DNA from 4 places in the Janthinobacterium sp. HH104 genome. Region 1 is predicted to be linked to each of the others. Evidence: predicted binding sites of a transcription regulator. Region 1 holds the regulator's gene; each other region holds the start of a gene.
What was found. Region 1 encodes sigma-54, which starts transcription at its own class of promoters, with help from an activator protein. Its sites were predicted from a motif close to TGGCANGNAANCTGCTTT; they were not measured.

Region 1 (4,237 bases):
TTCCGAACGCGCGCCGCTGACCCTGTTCTTCGAATCGTTCGCCTTCAAGCTGGGCGTGCCGCTGGACGCCGATTTCGTCTTCGACGTGCGGGCCTTGCCCAATCCCTATTACGACCTGGCGCTGCGCCCGCTCGACGGCCGCGACGCGCCCGTGATCGCCTTCCTCGACGCGCAGCCGAGCGCGCTGGAACTGCTGGCCGACATCCGCGCCTTCATCGAAAAATGGCTGCCGTCATTCAAGTCCGACAACCGCAGCTACCTGACGGTGGCCCTCGGTTGCACGGGTGGCCAGCACCGCTCCGTGTACATGGCGGAACGGCTGGCGCAATACTTCGGCCCCAACGAGCGCGTCGTGCTGCGCCACCGCGAACGTAGCTAGTTAATTCAGGTGGCGCAGCGGATGCGCTGACGCCGGCCAGACCGGTGCGAAGAAGCGCGCCACCATGGCAGCATCGACCTCGTCCAGGCTTGATGGGTTCCAGCGCGGCGCATTGTCCTTGTCGACCACCAGCGCACGCACGCCTTCGAGCACTTCGCCATGCTCGAAATTGTGGCGCACCACCGTGCGCTCCAGACGCAGACAATCGGCCACGCCCAAGTGAGCCCCGCGCTGCAGCAATTCCAGAGTTACCGACATCATCAAAGGCGAGCGCAGGCGCATGGCCGCCAGCGCCTTGCTGGCGAACGCGCTGTCGTCCTGCGCCAGCGAGGCCATGATGGCCGCCACGGAGCCGGCGCCGAAGTGACGGTCCAGCGCCACGCGCGCCGCCGCCAGCGAGGCGATACCCGCCTCGGCCTGGAACGGCGCCGCCAGCGCCTTGATGGCGACCGGCAAGGCCTCGCCCGGCGTCGACTCGAACAGGGCCAGCAGCGCCCCCATCTGCGCCTCGGGCAGGTAGACATCGGCCAGGTCCGTGTACAGGGCGTCGGCCGCGTTGATCGTCAAGCCCGTCAAGCCCAGGTACAGGCCCAGCTGGCCGGCCAGGCGGGACAGGAAATAACTGCCGCCCACATCCGGGAACAAGCCAATATTAACTTCCGGCATGGCCATGCGCGTGCGGCCCGTGACGATGCGCAGGCGGTTGCCGGGTCCGGCTTGCGCCACGCCCATGCCGCCGCCCATCACCACGCCATCCATCACGGCGATATACGGTTTCGGATAGAAATGGATCACATGATTTAACGCGTATTCTTCCGTAAAGAAATCTTCCAGCAAGGCGCTGCCGCCTTGCGGCGTGGCCAGGCCCGCATCGTAGAAGAAACGGATGTCGCCGCCGGCGCACAGTGCTTTCTCGCTGCTCGAGCGGATCACGACGGCGTCCACCTGCGGATCGTCGCGCCAGGCCAGCAGGGCAGCGCTCAGGGCGCGCACCATCTCCAGCGACAGGGAATTCAAGGCTTTCGGACGGTCGAGCACGATGTGCCCCGTGCGGTTGCGGATGGAGGTCTGGACGAAGTCGCTCATGGCAGGCGTGAAAAAAGTAAAAGTACAAACATTTTAGCGCCTGCGCGGGGAAGATTGCATTCAAAAGGTCCAGGCGCAAAAAAGGGCGCAATGTGCGCCCTTAGTTGATCACAACTGCTGGAAGCGGGTGGCCTTAAACGGCGACGACGGCGTCTTCCTCGGAGTTGTCTGGCAGATGCTTGATCGCCTCTTTACCGTGCCCTTGCACTTTGGTTTTGTATTTCATCACTTGCCTATCGAGCTTGTCGATCAGGGCATCGATCGCGGCATACAGGTCTTGTGCCAGGCTTTCCACATAGACGGTTTTGCCACTTAAACGCAGGTTGACTTCGGCCTTTTGACGTTTTTCTTTCTCTTTGAGGTTATCCACGGTCAGAATCACGGCGATATCGATAACTTGATCGAAATGACGTTTCACGCGTTCCAGCTTCGTTTGTACGTATTCACGGATGGCTGGTGTCACTTCGAGATGATGTCCGCTGATGGTGAGATTCATACACACTCCTAAAGATGATCGGGTTCGTGCGGTCCATCCTATCCGGCCCGCAGAGGAACCGAAAAAAACTTACAAACACTTACGCAGGCTCACTGGCGGAATTTTCAACGCTTCCCGGTATTTGGCAACAGTACGTCGCGCAATCACCATGCCTTGTTCCCCCAGCATGTCCGCAATCTTACTGTCGGATAAAGGATTTTTAGGGTCTTCTGCTCCTGTCAGTTGCACGATCAATGCCCGTATCGCCGTCGATGACGCTTCGCCCCCCGCTTCGGTGGCGACGTGGCTACCAAAGAAATATTTCAACTCGAACATGCCGTGCGGGGTCAGCATGTACTTTTGAGTTGTTACCCGCGAGATAGTACTCTCGTGTAAACCCAGTGTATCAGCTATTTCACGGAGCACAAGGGGGCGCATGGCAACGGCCCCGTGCGAGAAAAAGTTCTTTTGTCTTTCTACTATTGCCTGTGCCACGCGCAGGATCGTGTCGAAACGCTGGCGCATATTCTTGATCAGCCACTTGGCTTCCTGCAACTGTGCGCCCATGGCGCCCTCGCCCTTGCCCTGCTTAAGCAGGTTGGCGTACATGGCGTTGACGCGCAGGCGCGGCATGACGTCGTTGTTCAGGGTCACTTGCCAGCCATTGCGCGCGCGCTTGACGACGACGTCGGGCACCACGTAATCGGACACGTCCGAGGCGAATACGGCGCCCGGATGCGGATTGCACTGGCGAATCACCGTCTGTGCTTCGCGCAAGTCTTCATCGTCGCAATCGAGGGCTTTTTTCAGCTTGTTGAAATCGCGCTGGGCAAACCAGGCCAGGTGCTTTTCCACGATGACGAGGGCCATGCGCCGCGTCACCATGGCGATGTGCGGCAAGCGCTTGATCTGCAGCGCCAGGCATTCGGACGCATTGCGCGCGCCCACGCCGGGCGGATCGAAACTTTGCAGCAGCGACAAGGCCGTACGCATCTCGTCGGCGTCGATTTCCAGCTCTTCCGGCAGGCGCGCCAGGATGTCGTCGAGCGACTCTTCCAGGTAGCCATTGTCGTCGAGCGCGTCGATGATCAGCTCGACCAGCGCGCGGTCGCGCAATTCAAGCACCGTCACGCGCATCTGCTCCATCAGGTGTTCGCGCAGGGTGCAGTGATGGGCCTCGAGTTGCGGGCGGGAATCTTCGTCGTCGGGCGCCTTGCCCCGGCTCGCCTCGCTCCAGTCGCTGTCGCCGCCATCCGCCGCGGCCGGACCCTCGCCCGCCTCGCCGTCAAAGGTTTCCGCTTCGGCTGGCGCCGCGGGCGCCTCCTGGCCTGGCGGCTGGGGCGGCGCTTCGGCCGGCGCCGCCGTGGAACTCAAGGCCCCGTCCGACAGCAGGCGCAGCGAACGGTCGAGCGGATCGTCGAGGCGCTCGAGCAAGGGATTGTCCGTCAGCAGTTGTTCGAGTTCCTGGTGCAATTCCAGGGTGGACAATTGCAACAGGCGTATCGATTGCTGCAACTGCGGCGTCAGTGCCAGGTGCTGCGAAGTGCGCAGCTGCAATGATTGTTTCATTGGCTTACATGCGGAAGTGTTCGCCCAGATAGACCCGGCGTACCGACTCGTTCGCGATGATGTCGTCGGGGCGTCCCGACGCCAGTACCGAGCCCTGGTTGATGATGTAGGCACGGTCGCAAATACCCAGCGTCTCGCGCACATTATGATCGGTGATCAGCACGCCGATATTGCGCTCCTTCAAGAAGCGCACGATGCGCTGGATCTCGATCACGGCGATCGGATCGACGCCGGCGAACGGTTCATCGAGCAGCACGAAACGGGGATCCGTGGCCAGCGCGCGGGCGATTTCCACGCGGCGGCGCTCGCCGCCCGACAGGGACAGGGCCTGGTTCTCGCGCAGCTTTTCAATCTGCAAATCGGCCAGCAGCTTATCCAGGCGCTCCTCGATCTCGGCCTTCTTCAAAGGACGGCCTTCGACGGTCTGGATTTCCAGCACGGCGCGGATATTGTCTTCCACCGTCATCTTGCGGAAGACGGACGCTTCCTGCGGCAGATAGGACAGGCCCATCTGCGCGCGGCGGTGGATCGGCAGGCTGGAAATGTCCACGCCGCTGATGTCGATGCTGCCGCCGTCCGACGGCACCAGGCCGACGATCATGTAGAACGAGGTGGTCTTGCCGGCGCCGTTCGGGCCCAGCAAACCCACCACTTCGCCGCATTCGACTTGCAGCGAGACATCATGCACGACTTGCCGCTTGCCATAGGTTTTTTGCAGACCGCGAACG
Region 2 (4,237 bases), on a different contig from region 1:
GCGAGCCTGACGCGTGGATTTTCTTTGTTCCTGCGCAAAGAAACGGTGAATGTTGCGAAGCTTCGACTAAAATCGCGCATTATCTTTTCGCATTGCCTTTATGCCATGTCTACCGACTTTTCCCCCGACTTTTCCATATATCTAGCCAGCAGCACCTACATCGACAGCGACCATCCGGCCGTGCGCGCCAAGGCGGCCGCATTGGCGGCAGGTGCCGTGGGCGACGCCGCCATCGCGGCCCGCTGCTTTGCCTTCGTGCGCGACGAGGTGGCCCACAGCTGGGATTACCAGCGCAATCCCGTCACTTGCCGCGCTTCCGACGTCTTGCAGCATGGAACGGGATACTGTTATGCGAAGAGCCATCTGCTGGCCGCGCTGCTGCGCGCCAACGGCATTCCTGCCGGCCTGTGCTACCAGCGCTTGGCTGTCGGCGAAGTGGGGCCGCCGTTTTGCCTGCATGGCTTGAATGCCGTGTATCTGCAGGACTTTGGCTGGTACCGCATCGATGCGCGCGGCAACAAACCCGGCGTCGATGCCGCCTTTGTGCCGCCACGCGAGCAGCTGGCCTTTCCCGTGCTGGCGCCCGAAGAGCGCGACTTGCCGGAAATCTGGGCGGAACCGCTGCCGCAGGTGGTGGCGTTGCTGACGCAATACGCCACCGTGCACGACGTGGCGGCGCACCTGCCCGATATCACATTGCTGCCGCTGTAAAAATAATCCAGGAAAGAAATCATGAAAAAAGTGTATGTAGGTCTGATCGGCCTGATGTTGCTGGCCGGTTGCGGCGGCAAGGGCGAGAGCGGCGGGCAGTCGAGCGCCGCGCGTCTCGATGGCAAGGAAAAGGGCAGCGAGTTTCTTGCCTATGAACATAATGTCAGCGTCGATACGCACGAGGCGCAAGTGCGGCCCCTGTATGAAAAAGTGGTTGCCGCCTGCAAGGCCGATACGGAAAACGGCTGCCTGCTGCTCGATTCCAGCCTCGACAGCGGGCGCTACGTGCATGCGCGCATCAGCATGCGCGCCAAGCCGGCCGGCATCAAGAAGCTTGTCGCGCTGGTCGCGGCCGAAGGCGACGTCACCAGCCAGGGCACCAAGGTGGAAGACCTGGGCCGCCCCGTGCTCGACAGCAAGAAACGTCTGGAGATGCTCAAGCAATACCAGGCGCAATTGCAAGACCTGGAAAAGCGCTCGGGCGCGAATGTCGATGCCCTCATCAAGGTGACCAAGGAACTGGCCACTGTGCAAGTGGAGCTGGAGCAGGCGACGGCGGCCGACGCGCTGTTGATGCAGCGCATCGATACGGACTTGCTGAACGTGGCCATCAGCGCGGAAGGCAAGCAATCGTTCTGGACGCCCGTCAAGCGCTCGCTGGGCAATTTCACGGACAACCTGTCGGAAGGCGTGGCCAACGCCATCACGGCCATGGCCTACATCCTGCCGTGGCTGATCGCTTTCGTGTTGCTGTTCCCGCTGGGACGCAAGGGCTGGCGCCGCTTGAGAGGCGTACCGCGCAAGGATTGATGCCGGGATTTTTGCGTCCGGCGCACCGTTTTACGGCAATTTGAAACCTGGCTGCACAGTCCTTGTGCAGCCAGGTTTTTTTTCGTGCGGCGAGAGCCGCGTGCACCATGGCGGACACCTGCTGGTGCTGGCATGCATTCTGCTTTAACAACATCGTATGCCCAGCTCGACCCCCACGAACCCATCACAGGAGTCCCCATGTCACGACGCATCATCCTGAAAGCGGCCGCCGCCGGCGCACTGGCCCTTGCCACCTCCACTTACATGCAGGCAGCCCTGGCCGCCGACACGATCAAGGTGGGCATTTTGCACTCGCTGTCGGGCACCATGGCCATTTCCGAAACGTCGCTGAAGGACGTGGCCTTGATGACGATCGCCGAGATCAATGCCAAGGGCGGTGTGCTGGGCAAGAAGCTGGAAGCCGTCGTCGTCGACCCGGCGTCGAACTGGCCCTTGTTCGCGGAAAAAGCGCGCCAGCTGGTGGCGCAGGACAAGGTCGCCGTCGTGTTCGGCTGCTGGACGTCCGTGTCGCGCAAGTCGGTTTTACCTGTGTTCAAGGAGCTCAACAGCCTGCTGTTTTACCCGGTGCAATACGAGGGCGAAGAACTGGAAAAGAATGTGTTTTACACGGGCGCCGCGCCGAACCAGCAAGCGATCCCCGCCGTCGAATACCTGATGAGCAAGGATGGCGGCGGCGCCAAGCGCTTCGTGCTGCTGGGCACGGATTACGTGTATCCGCGCACCACGAACAAGATCCTGCGTGCCTTCCTGAAAAGCAAGGGCGTCAAAGATAGCGATATCAGCGAGGTCTACACGCCGTTCGGCCACGCCGACTATCAAACCATCGTCGCCAATATCAAGAAGTTTTCCACGGGTGGCAAGACGGCCGTCATTTCCACCATCAATGGCGACTCGAATGTGCCGTTCTACAAGGAGCTGGGCAATGCGGGCTTGAAAGCCACGGACGTGCCTGTCGTTGCGTTTTCCGTGGGCGAGGAAGAGCTGCGCGGCATCGATACCAAGCCCTTGCTTGGCCACCTGGCGGCATGGAATTATTTTGAATCCGTCAAGAATCCCGTGAATACGGCCTTCATCAAGCAGTGGAAGGCGTATGCCGTGGCGCAAAAGCTGCCGAACGCGGGTTCGGTCGTGACGAACGACCCGATGGAAGCGACCTATGTCGGCATCCACATGTGGGCGCAAGCCGTGGAAAAAGCCAAGTCGACGGACACGGACAAGGTGATCGCCGCCATGGCCGGCCAGAGCGTCAAGGCGCCATCGGGCTTCACCCTGACCATGGACGCTACGAACCACCATCTGCACAAGCCCGTGATGATCGGCGAGATCAAGGCCGATGGGCAATTCAATGTCGTGTGGAAAACCAAGGAACCGATACGTGCGCAGCCTTGGAGCCCGTTTATCAAGGGGAATGAGGGTAAGCAGAAGTTATGAGTTAGCAGCAGAAAGGCCGGGGTCAGACCCGACGGGTCTGACCCCAGATTTCGCTTGGGCTGAAGTAACGATGAGAGGTCTTTCCGCATGCGTCTGCTACGTCGTATTTTGTTATTACTTTGCCTGTTGCCGCTGTCTGCGCAGGCAGCCATTTCCCCCAACCTGCTCAAACCGCTATCCGGCGACGACCCAGATACCAGAGTCGCCGCCGTCGCCCAGATCGCCGCCCTGGCCACGCCCGAGGCTGCCAAGGTGCTGCAAGCGTTGCAAGACGACAGCCTGTATGCAGCGCCCGACGGCAAGGTCTACATCGTCGACGGCGAGCAGGCATATGACCCGGCAAGCGGCAAGAGCGTGCCGCTGCCGGACGGTATCGACGGCGTCATGGTCAACAACCGCTTGCGCTCGGCCGTGGCTGGTGCCTTGTCGGGGCTGAAACTGCTGGCGCCAGAGCGGGCCACACGGCTGGCCGCTGCGCAGGCGCTGCAGCAATCCGTCGATCCCGCGCAGCTGCCCCTGATCCACAAGGCGCTGGCGCAAGAGAGCGATGCCGAGATCCAGCAGATATTGCAAGTGCTGATCGCCAGCGCCAATCTGCATGCGCCAGACGCCGCCACGCGCAAGCAGGCTGTACAGGACCTGGCGGGCAGCAGCGATGCGCGGCTGCTGCCCGTGCTGCAAGCCATGCTGGACAAGGGCGGCGAGCCGGACGAAGCCGTGCAGCTGGCCGCCATCGACACCATGGGCCAGATCAAGGGACGAGTGGCGCGCATGGAATTCGCGGGCAATGTGTTCTACGGCATCTCGCTGGGCAGCGTGCTGCTGTTAGCCGCCTTGGGGCTGGCCATCACCTTCGGCTTGATGGGCATCATCAATATGGCGCATGGCGAATTGCTGATGATAGGCGCTTACACGACGTATCTGTGCCAGCTGTTCTTCCGCACCTATTTGCCTGGCCTGCAGGATGCCTACCTGCTAGCCGCCTTGCCGGCCGCCTTTCTCGTCGCGGGACTGGTGGGCGTGGCGCTCGAGCGCACGGTGATCCGCTGGCTGTACGGGCGGCCGCTGGAAACCCTGCTGGCCACCTGGGGCATCAGCCTGATCCTCATGCAGATGGTGCGCACGATCTTCGGCGCGCAAAACGTGGAAGTGGCCAATCCCGCCTGGATGTCGGGCGGCATGACGGTGCTGGGCGGCCTCGTGCTGCCGTACAACCGGCTGGCCATCATCGTCTTCGCCGTCCTTGTCGTGGTGGCCGTGTGGC
Region 3 (4,237 bases), on a different contig from region 1:
TCAACTTTGACCCGAACGCCCTGTTCCGTCATCCGGAAATCGTCGCCCTGCGCGATCTGGACGAAGAAGATCCAGCTGAAATCGAAGCGTCGAAATTCGACCTGGCCTACATTTCGCTCGACGGCAACATCGGTTGCCTGGTGAACGGCGCCGGTCTGGCCATGGCCACCATGGACACCATCAAGCTGTTCGGCGGCGAGCCAGCCAACTTCCTGGACGTCGGCGGCGGCGCCACGGCAGAAAAAGTCACCGAAGCGTTCAAGATCATGCTGAAAAACCCAGGCCTGAAAGCCATCCTGGTGAACATTTTCGGCGGCATCATGCGTTGCGACGTGATCGCTGAAGGCGTGATCGCCGCAGTGAAAGCCGTCTCGCTGAACGTACCGCTGGTCGTGCGCATGAAGGGCACCAACGAAGACCTGGGCAAAAAGATGCTGGCCGATTCCGGTCTGCCTATCATCGCAGCCGACACCATGGAAGATGCAGCCAAGAGCGTCGTTGCCGCTGCTGCCGGTCAAGCTTAATTAAGGAATCAACATGTCCATTCTGATCAATAAAGATACCAAAGTCGTTACCCAAGGGATCACCGGCAAGACCGGCCAGTTCCACACCCGCGGTTGCCGCGACTACGCGAACGGCAAAGCTGCCTTCGTGGCAGGCGTGAACCCGAAGAAAGCCGGCGAAGATTTCGAAGGCATTCCTATTTTCGCTAACGTTACCGAAGCGAAAAAAGAAACCGGCGCCAACGTTTCCGTGATCTACGTACCGCCAGCAGGCGCGGCAGCGGCGATCTGGGAAGCTGTCGAAGCCGAAATGGATCTGGCCATTTGCATCACCGAAGGCATTCCTGTCCGCGACATGATGGCCCTGAAAGACCGCATGGCTAAAGCCAACAGCAAAACCTTGCTGCTGGGCCCTAACTGCCCAGGCCTGATCACGCCAGATGAAATCAAGATCGGCATCATGCCAGGTCACATCCACAAGAAGGGCCGTATCGGCGTGGTGTCCCGTTCGGGCACCCTGACCTATGAAGCAGTGGGTCAATTGACCGCACTGGGTCTGGGCCAATCGTCGGCAGTCGGCATCGGCGGCGACCCGATCAACGGTCTGAAGCACATCGACATCATGAAGATGTTCAATGACGATCCAGATACCGACGCGGTCATCATGATCGGCGAAATCGGTGGCCCGGACGAAGCCAACGCGGCTTATTGGATCAAAGACAACATGAAAAAACCGGTCGTTGGCTTCATCGCTGGCGTAACCGCTCCTCCAGGCAAGCGCATGGGCCACGCCGGCGCGCTGATCTCGGGCGGTGCCGATACGGCACAAGCCAAGCTGGAAATCATGGAAGCTTGCGGCATCACCGTGACCAAAAACCCGTCGGAAATGGCGCGTCTGCTGAAAGCCATGCTGTAATTTTCAGCCTGGTTCATGCAGTACAAAAAAGGAGCTTCGGCTCCTTTTTTTTGTCCGCAAGACAGGCCAATTCCCGGCCTGGGCGGACGGCGCTGGTCCGAACCCGCCCAAATGCGTCGCTTTTCTTTCCAGGCGTACCGCCGCTGCCCGGGCGCGCCGCTGGCATGGTGCTTGCACCATGCACGGCACGAGCAACGCACAATGGGAGGATACGATGCGCGCGCAAAGCGGTTTTACCCTGATAGAACTGATGATCGTGGTGGCCATCGCCGGCATCCTGGCGGCCGTGGCCATTCCCCAGTACGGCGACTATACGATGCGGGCCAAGGTCAGCAATGTGCTGGCGGCCGCTGCGCCGCTGAAGACTGCCGTGGCCCTGTGCGTGCAGGAAAATGGCGGCGAGGCGGCCGCCTGCAGCACGCCGACCCCGGCCGTGCCCAGCGCCATCCCCGTGTTCAGTGCCACGCGCGAAGTGGCCAGCGGAAAGGTCGACAAGGGCAATATCGAGCTGACCCTGGCGGCCGACCTGGGCACCGGTATCGGTGGACAAACCGTGACGATGACCATGAAGCCGGGCACCAGCAGCCTGACCTGGTTCAATAGCACCACCGTGACGAATCCGGCAGCGAAGGAAGCGATTACCAAAAGCAACATTCCCGACGTGACATCGACGCTGTAGGTGGCGCTTGCCAGTTGGGTATCAGACGATTTTTTGCCGGTCCGCGATCAGCGCTTCATACGTGAGGTTTTGCAGCAGGGTGTAGTGGGTCGGTTCCAGGTCGATGAATTGCACGCCGTACGTATGAATTTCAGCTACCCCGGTGGCGTGGCCATTCGACGGCTTGCCCACGCTCACGTTCTGGATGCGGGCGCGCGTGTTGACGCGCATCTGATGCTTGTTCGGCTGCACCAGCAGGGTAAAGCTCAGCGCCACGCCTTCGTCATCGGGCGTAAGCATGCTGGGCGCCTCGATCAGCGCGCCCGAGACGCTGAGGTTGACGATGAACACGGGCACGGCCGCCACGTCGCGGTAGCTCAGCTGCGCCGGAATGTCCACCTTGACGCGCATGGCCGTGCGCAGGCTGGTGCCCTGGATGGCATCGGGAAAGCTCAGATGGACATAGTTGAGCGGGCGGCCGAAGATGCGCAGCACGCTGCAGAAAAACGAACAGACGGTGACACCGGAAAACACGCGGATGGTCAGCTTGTCACCCTCGTTGAGCATGATGGATGCGCCGTTTTCCATGGGAATCTTGACGATCAGGTACTCGTCTTTCACATAGCCGATCACGGTCGAGAAATGCTGGATGGGTTTGATGGTACGGTGCGTGATGAACTGGATGCGTCCCCCCACCTGCAGATTCATGGCCTCGAAGTCGAAGTCCTGGAGCTTGGTTTCCGCGGCGGGTCTGTTGCTTGTCATGCGATGCTCATGTGGATATGGACGACTCGCAGTATGCATGATTTCTTGATGAAAAAGCATTTATATCAATGAAATTCACTTTTACATCGAAAGCGCCATGGGCACATGCCGGTGCGTGGTGCAGGCTTTACAATGTGATCAATATTGACGAATGTAAATCTTATGCCGCGCAGCTACTTCTGGACCATGTTGTTCCTGATCTTGCATCAAATCGACGCTGCCTATTGGAAAGAGTGGGAGATGTTTCATCTGCCGGGCGGCGTGCAGGGTTTTCTCGTGTTTAACCTGGCGGCGATTACCGTGGTGCTGGCCGGTTACCGGCACGTGCTGCTGGCCACCGCGCGAGCGCCCCTGTATGCTTGTGTCTGCGCCGCGCTGGGCGTGGGAACGTTCCTGATCCACGCCGGCTTTGCGCTGGCAGGGCTGGAGCAATTCCACTTGCCCCTGTCCATGGCCATCATCGTACTGTGCCTGGCCAGTGCCGTCTCGCTGCTGCGCGACTTGCGCCGCGTCCAGGGCCATCTTGCGCGCCAGGCAAAATAATTACACCTCGGCGTGCCAATCGCCCGACTTGCCGCCATGCTTTTCCAGCACGCGCACATTCGTCATGACCATGCCCCGGTCGACGGCCTTACACATGTCGTAGATCGTCAACAAGCCGATCTGCACGGAAGTGAGCGCTTCCATTTCCACGCCCGTCTTGCCCGTCGTATCGACCTGGGCGCGGCAGTGCACGCTGTTGGCCGCTTCATCCACTTCAAAATCGACGGTGACGCGCGTGAGGGCCAGCGGGTGGCACAGGGGAATCAGGTCGCTCGTGCGCTTGGCGCCCATGATGGCGGCGATGCGGGCGATGCCCAGCACGTCACCTTTCTTGGCGTTGCCGGAAATGATCAATGCCAGGGTGGCCGGCTGCATGCGGATGGTGCCGGCGGCCACGGCGCTGCGCCGCGTGTCTTCCTTGCTGCCCACGTCGACCATATGGGCCTGGCCCGTGGCGTCGAAATGGGTCAGTTCCCCGGCGGGGGCTTGCTTGTCTGCTGTTGTCATGGCGTCAAAATAGGTAAGAAAAGGGAAGCGCGGCACGCCCTGTCACGACCTCATGCCACTGGCATGACGCGTGGGAATGGGCGCCGCTAACAAGGTATGATAGCACCCGTGAATTCAAAAACTCCCCTTCCGATCATCGTTGAAAACGCCGCAGCGGCATGGCTGCGCGGCTCCCGGCGCGCGTCGGTGCTGGCTGCCTTGTGGCTGGCGGCGCCCTGTGCGCTGGCGCAAACCTATACGTCCGCGCCAGCGGTGCCGGCCGCCAGCGTGGCGGCCAAGCCGGGAAGCGGCTGGACGCCGCTGGCCGTGCCGCCGGCGCCGAACCTGCCGAACTTGGGCGACACG
Region 4 (4,237 bases), on a different contig from region 1:
GCCCGCCAGCGCATCCATCAGCGGATCGAGCGTGAAGAAGACCACGACAGAAAACAGGCCGATCCGGTGCAGCACCGTGTAGATAAAATCGTTCCAGCGGGCGCGCGGGTCGGTGATCTTTTGCGCGGGAATCAGGGCTTCGAGCGGGCGCAGCACGAGAAACAGCAGCACCAGTTCGCACAGGCCGATCAGCAGCCACTCCGTGCCTTCGAACGCTTCTTCCGTGAATTCGCCAAAGCCCAGGTGATAGACGAGGGGATTGACCACCGTCTGGAACAGCCAGCCTTGCGCCACGCCAAAGGCGTCGACCACCGTATCGATGACGGGCGTGACGAAGCCGAGGATGTCGGCGGCCATCATGGCTGGCCCTTCTTCTGCGCGTAGGCAGGGTGCTCGCGCAGGGTGGCAAAGCAGAAACCCTTGTCTTGCAGGCCGGAAATCAAAGCATCGAGGTTGGCCGGTGCCCACGCATCCTTGCGCGACCAGATGCCCATGTGCGAAATGAAGATGTCGCCGCTGCGCAAGTTCGCCAGCGATTTCTTCAGCAGCATGGCGTTCGGATACCTGTCGCTGGGCAGCTCATCGCCGGAATACCCCGCCGGCGCCCAGCCCGCGTGCTGGTAGCCGCAAGCGCTGCCGGCCGCCAGGGTACGCGGCGACGTGTAGCCGCCCGGCGCGCGCCAGAATGGGTCGAGCTTGTGGCCGGTCAGTTCCTGGAAGCGCGTATCGACACGGCGCAATTCCTCGCAGAACTGTTTATCGCTAAACGACGCCAGTTTGCCGCCGTCCTTGCCGAACTGAGGCTTAACCTGAATCAAGCCGTTGGCCAGATCCTTCTTCCAGTACACATGGTCAAACGTATGCGTACCGAACGCATGGCCTTCGGCGACCCGGGCTTTCCAGTACGGCGCCCACGAGGCATCGAGCGAATAATCGCCGCGCGTGGTCTTTTCGTTGGCAAGGAAAAACGTGGCTTTGATATGACGCTTGTTGAGCACGTCGGCGATCAGTTGCGCTTGCGACTGGCTGCCTGTGTCGAACGTCATATAGATCGTGCCCTTGCAGGCGGCCGGCGCTGAAGATGCGGCTGGGACCGGTGCTGCAGGTGCCGGTGTGGCGGCATACGCGGGGGACAGCATGGCGCTGGCGCACAGCAGCATGGCGGACACGCGGCCCGCAGGAATCAGGTGTTTCATCATCACACCCGCCATCACATGCGCGGCGAGTGGGTGGCGAAATACACGCCATGGGGCGAGCGGCCCACCGGTATGGTCTTGATGACCTTGCGCGTGGTCAGGTCGATCACGGCCACTTTCTTGATCCAGCGCAGGGTCACCCACATGGTCTTGCCATCGGGCGTGATTTCCATGCAGTCCGGACCGCCCGGCACATTGATGGTGCCCACGTTTTCAAGGGTTTGCTGGTCGATGATGTTGATGGTGTTCGATACGCGGTTCGAGACGAACGTCATGCGGTTGTCACCGAGCGCGCGGAAATTATGCGTACCGGCGCCCGCCTTGATGCGCTTGACGGTCTTTTGCGTGCGCCAGTCGATCACTTCCACGTAATCGCTGCCCATGATGCCGACCAGCAAATGCTTGCCATCGGGCGTCATCGTGATACCGGCCGGCGCGGGGCCGACAGGCATGGTCCATTTGACGGTTTGCGTGGCCAGGTCGATGGCGCTGACCTGGTTGCTGCCCTGCTGCGTGATGAAGGCCATGGTGCTGTCGGCCGTGAACGCCATGTGGCTGGGCAGTTTCGGCAGCGGGATGCGCTTGGCCAGGGTCAGGTTCTTGCCGTCGTAGCGGTACAGGTCGATGCGGTCCAGGCGCAGCGAATTCGAAATGAACCATTTCTGGTCCGGCGAAAAGCCGATCTGGTAAGGATCGAGGATGTTGCTGATGCGGCGCTGGATCTGGCCCGAGACAGGATCGAGGAAAATGAGCTCGTTGCCGACGGAACTGGCGACGATCAGCGACTTGCCGTCCGGCGTTTCCATCAGATGGTGCGGTTCCTTGCCGACGGCAAAGGTGGACAGGGGAGCATAGGTTTTCTGGTCCAGCAGTTGCACCGTAGCATCACGGGAATTGAGTACCACCACCACTTCGGCTTGCGCCGTCGATATTGCGGAAACCAGGCACAGCGAGGAAAAAACAAGGCGGCGTAGACTGCGGAACATGGAAGAAATCACTGTTAAATACAAAACATGCATTTTACGTGGAACACTGTATTTATTGTGTGAAATCCCCCCTTAAATACAACCGGCAGCCACACATCGGCGTAATTTCCGGTTTTCGCTTGCGCCGGGCCTGGAATGGCGCTTTGCAACTCATTGCTCTACAATCTGAAGCTTTCATCGCCTACACAAGGATTATCATGACCACCACCACTACCGCTTCCGGCCTGCAATACATCGATACCGTCGTTGGCGAAGGCGCTGAAGCGCAAGCCGGCAACAATGTTGTCGTGCATTACACGGGCTGGCTGCAAAACGACGACGGCAGCGCCGGTTCGAAATTTGACTCGAGCAAGGACCGCAACGATCCATTCGAATTCCCGCTGGGCGCAGGCCGCGTCATCCAGGGTTGGGACGAAGGCGTGCAAGGCATGAAAGTGGGCGGCAAGCGCCAGCTGATCATCCCTGCGGCACTGGGCTATGGCGCACGCGGCGCCGGCGGCGTGATTCCACCGAACGCCACCCTGATTTTCGACGTCGAACTGCTGGGCGTATAAGAAGCTGAAGGCTGCGTTCCAAGGACCGTGCCAGACGCCGCCACTGATCACTCAGCGGCGGCGTTTTTGTTTTGAGGGTGTCCTCTAATGCACGGCGCGCTTTTTTCACTATGATGTCAGGCACTGCAGCACGCACGGTGGCCACTCCGCCGGGCCTGCCGCACTTTTCCAGCGATTCCATCAGCACACAGGAGCCATCATGAGTTTACAAGAGCAATTCGAACAAGCGCAGCTCGATTCCAAGACCCTGTCCGAGCGTCCGGACAATATGACCTTGTTGAAAATCTACGCCTTGTTCAAGCAAGCGTCGAGCGGCGACGCCACGGGCGAGCGTCCTGGCATGACCGACTTCGTCAACCGTGCCAAGTTCGACGCCTGGGCGGCCCTGACCGGCACCTCGAAGGAAGATGCGCAGCAACAATACATCGACCTGATCGAAGACTTGAAGGACTGATCGTCCCTCCCTGCCCCGGCGCCTGCCGGGGCAGTATAATTTCTGCATGACACCATCACCGAATTCCCTGGTTTCCCTGGCCCATGCCGCCGACCTGCCCCGCTTGTTCGATGTCTGGCACCTGTCCGTACGCGCCACCCACGATTTCCTTGCCGATAGCGATATCGCCTTCCTGATGCCTTTCGTCCGCGACGAGCTGGCCAGGGTGACGGCCGAACGCCTGCTGCACGTGCTGCGCGCCGATGACGGCGTCGCCTATGCCTTCCTGTGCGTCGAGCACGCCAAGATCGAGATGCTGTTCGTACATCCCGACCAGCGCGGCAGCGGCGCCGGCCGCGCGCTCGTGCGGCACGCCATCGCGGCCCTGGGCGCCACGGCTGTCGATGTCAACGAACACAACACGCAAGCGCATGGCTTTTACCTCCACCAGGGCTTTATCGGGGAAAGCCGCTCCGAACGCGACCCGTTCGGCAAGCCTTTCCCCATTTTGCCCCTGAAACTGGCCGAAAACGGCTAAAAACTCACCAAAAACCACCAAAACAGGCCGTTAACGCAAAAGTGGCTACCAAAATGGTAGCCACTTTTTCATGTTGAAACGGCGCTAGAACTTACTTTTTCGCCGCTGCCAGCGCTTGCGCGATCCAGCCGTCAAACTTTTGCTGGTGGAACTTGATCCAGCCAGCCGTATGGCGCGCGATATCGGCTTGCGTGTTTTCGCCACGGCGCATGCGTTCGTTCTGCGCATTGATGTCGGCCACGGGCAATTGCATCACTTCGAACAGCTTGGCCGCGGCCGGGTTTTTCTCGGCCCAGGCCTTGTTGGACACGATGCGCGCCGTGTTGACGGCAAAGCCGTAATCGCTGCCATTGTCCAGACGCGTGTTTACTTTCTCCGGATTGGCCGAGAATGGCACTTTCAGCCAGACCACGTCCTTGCCCGGGACCAGCACGCCGCTGACCCAGTACGGCGTCCACGTGTAGTACAAAATCGGTTCGCCACGCTTGTAGCGGCCCATGGTGTCGGCGATCAGGGCCGCATAGCTGCCC

Region 2: a site for sigma-54 is predicted at 1,650-1,667, ahead of urtA (urea ABC transporter substrate-binding protein). Genes of this name have one in related genera too.
Region 3: a site for sigma-54 is predicted at 1,580-1,597, ahead of JAB6_RS01055 (pilin). Genes of this name have one in related genera too.
Region 4: a site for sigma-54 is predicted at 2,209-2,226, ahead of JAB6_RS14350 (beta-propeller fold lactonase family protein). Genes of this name have one in related genera too.

The regions. Positions count from the first base shown of each region.
Region 1 is NZ_LRIB01000054.1:92,583-96,819, reverse strand. Features, by position in the region: gene rapZ (RNase adapter RapZ) at 1-379, shown strand, start outside; gene JAB6_RS25120 (enoyl-CoA hydratase/isomerase family protein) at 380-1,465, opposite strand; gene raiA (ribosome-associated translation inhibitor RaiA) at 1,599-1,961, opposite strand; gene JAB6_RS25110 (RNA polymerase factor sigma-54) at 2,031-3,509, opposite strand; gene lptB (LPS export ABC transporter ATP-binding protein) at 3,514-4,237, opposite strand, start outside.
Region 2 is NZ_LRIB01000052.1:15,956-20,192, reverse strand. Features, by position in the region: gene JAB6_RS24045 (transglutaminase family protein) at 106-711, shown strand; gene JAB6_RS24040 (DUF4349 domain-containing protein) at 733-1,521, shown strand; gene urtA (urea ABC transporter substrate-binding protein) at 1,720-2,973, shown strand; gene urtB (urea ABC transporter permease subunit UrtB) at 3,061-4,237, shown strand, end outside.
Region 3 is NZ_LRIB01000013.1:38,918-43,154, forward strand. Features, by position in the region: gene sucC (ADP-forming succinate--CoA ligase subunit beta) at 1-524, shown strand, start outside; gene sucD (succinate--CoA ligase subunit alpha) at 538-1,419, shown strand; gene JAB6_RS01055 (pilin) at 1,634-2,098, shown strand; gene JAB6_RS01060 (flagellar brake protein) at 2,120-2,842, opposite strand; gene JAB6_RS01065 (DUF6713 family protein) at 3,005-3,385, shown strand; gene moaC (cyclic pyranopterin monophosphate synthase MoaC) at 3,386-3,892, opposite strand; gene JAB6_RS01075 (M48 family metalloprotease) at 4,079-4,237, shown strand, end outside.
Region 4 is NZ_LRIB01000034.1:191,294-195,530, forward strand. Features, by position in the region: gene JAB6_RS14340 (sterol desaturase family protein) at 1-357, opposite strand, end outside; gene JAB6_RS14345 (polysaccharide deacetylase family protein) at 357-1,196, opposite strand; gene JAB6_RS14350 (beta-propeller fold lactonase family protein) at 1,211-2,182, opposite strand; gene JAB6_RS14355 (FKBP-type peptidyl-prolyl cis-trans isomerase) at 2,380-2,736, shown strand; gene JAB6_RS14360 (acyl-CoA-binding protein) at 2,936-3,190, shown strand; gene JAB6_RS14365 (GNAT family N-acetyltransferase) at 3,237-3,707, shown strand; gene proX (glycine betaine/L-proline ABC transporter substrate-binding protein ProX) at 3,799-4,237, opposite strand, start outside.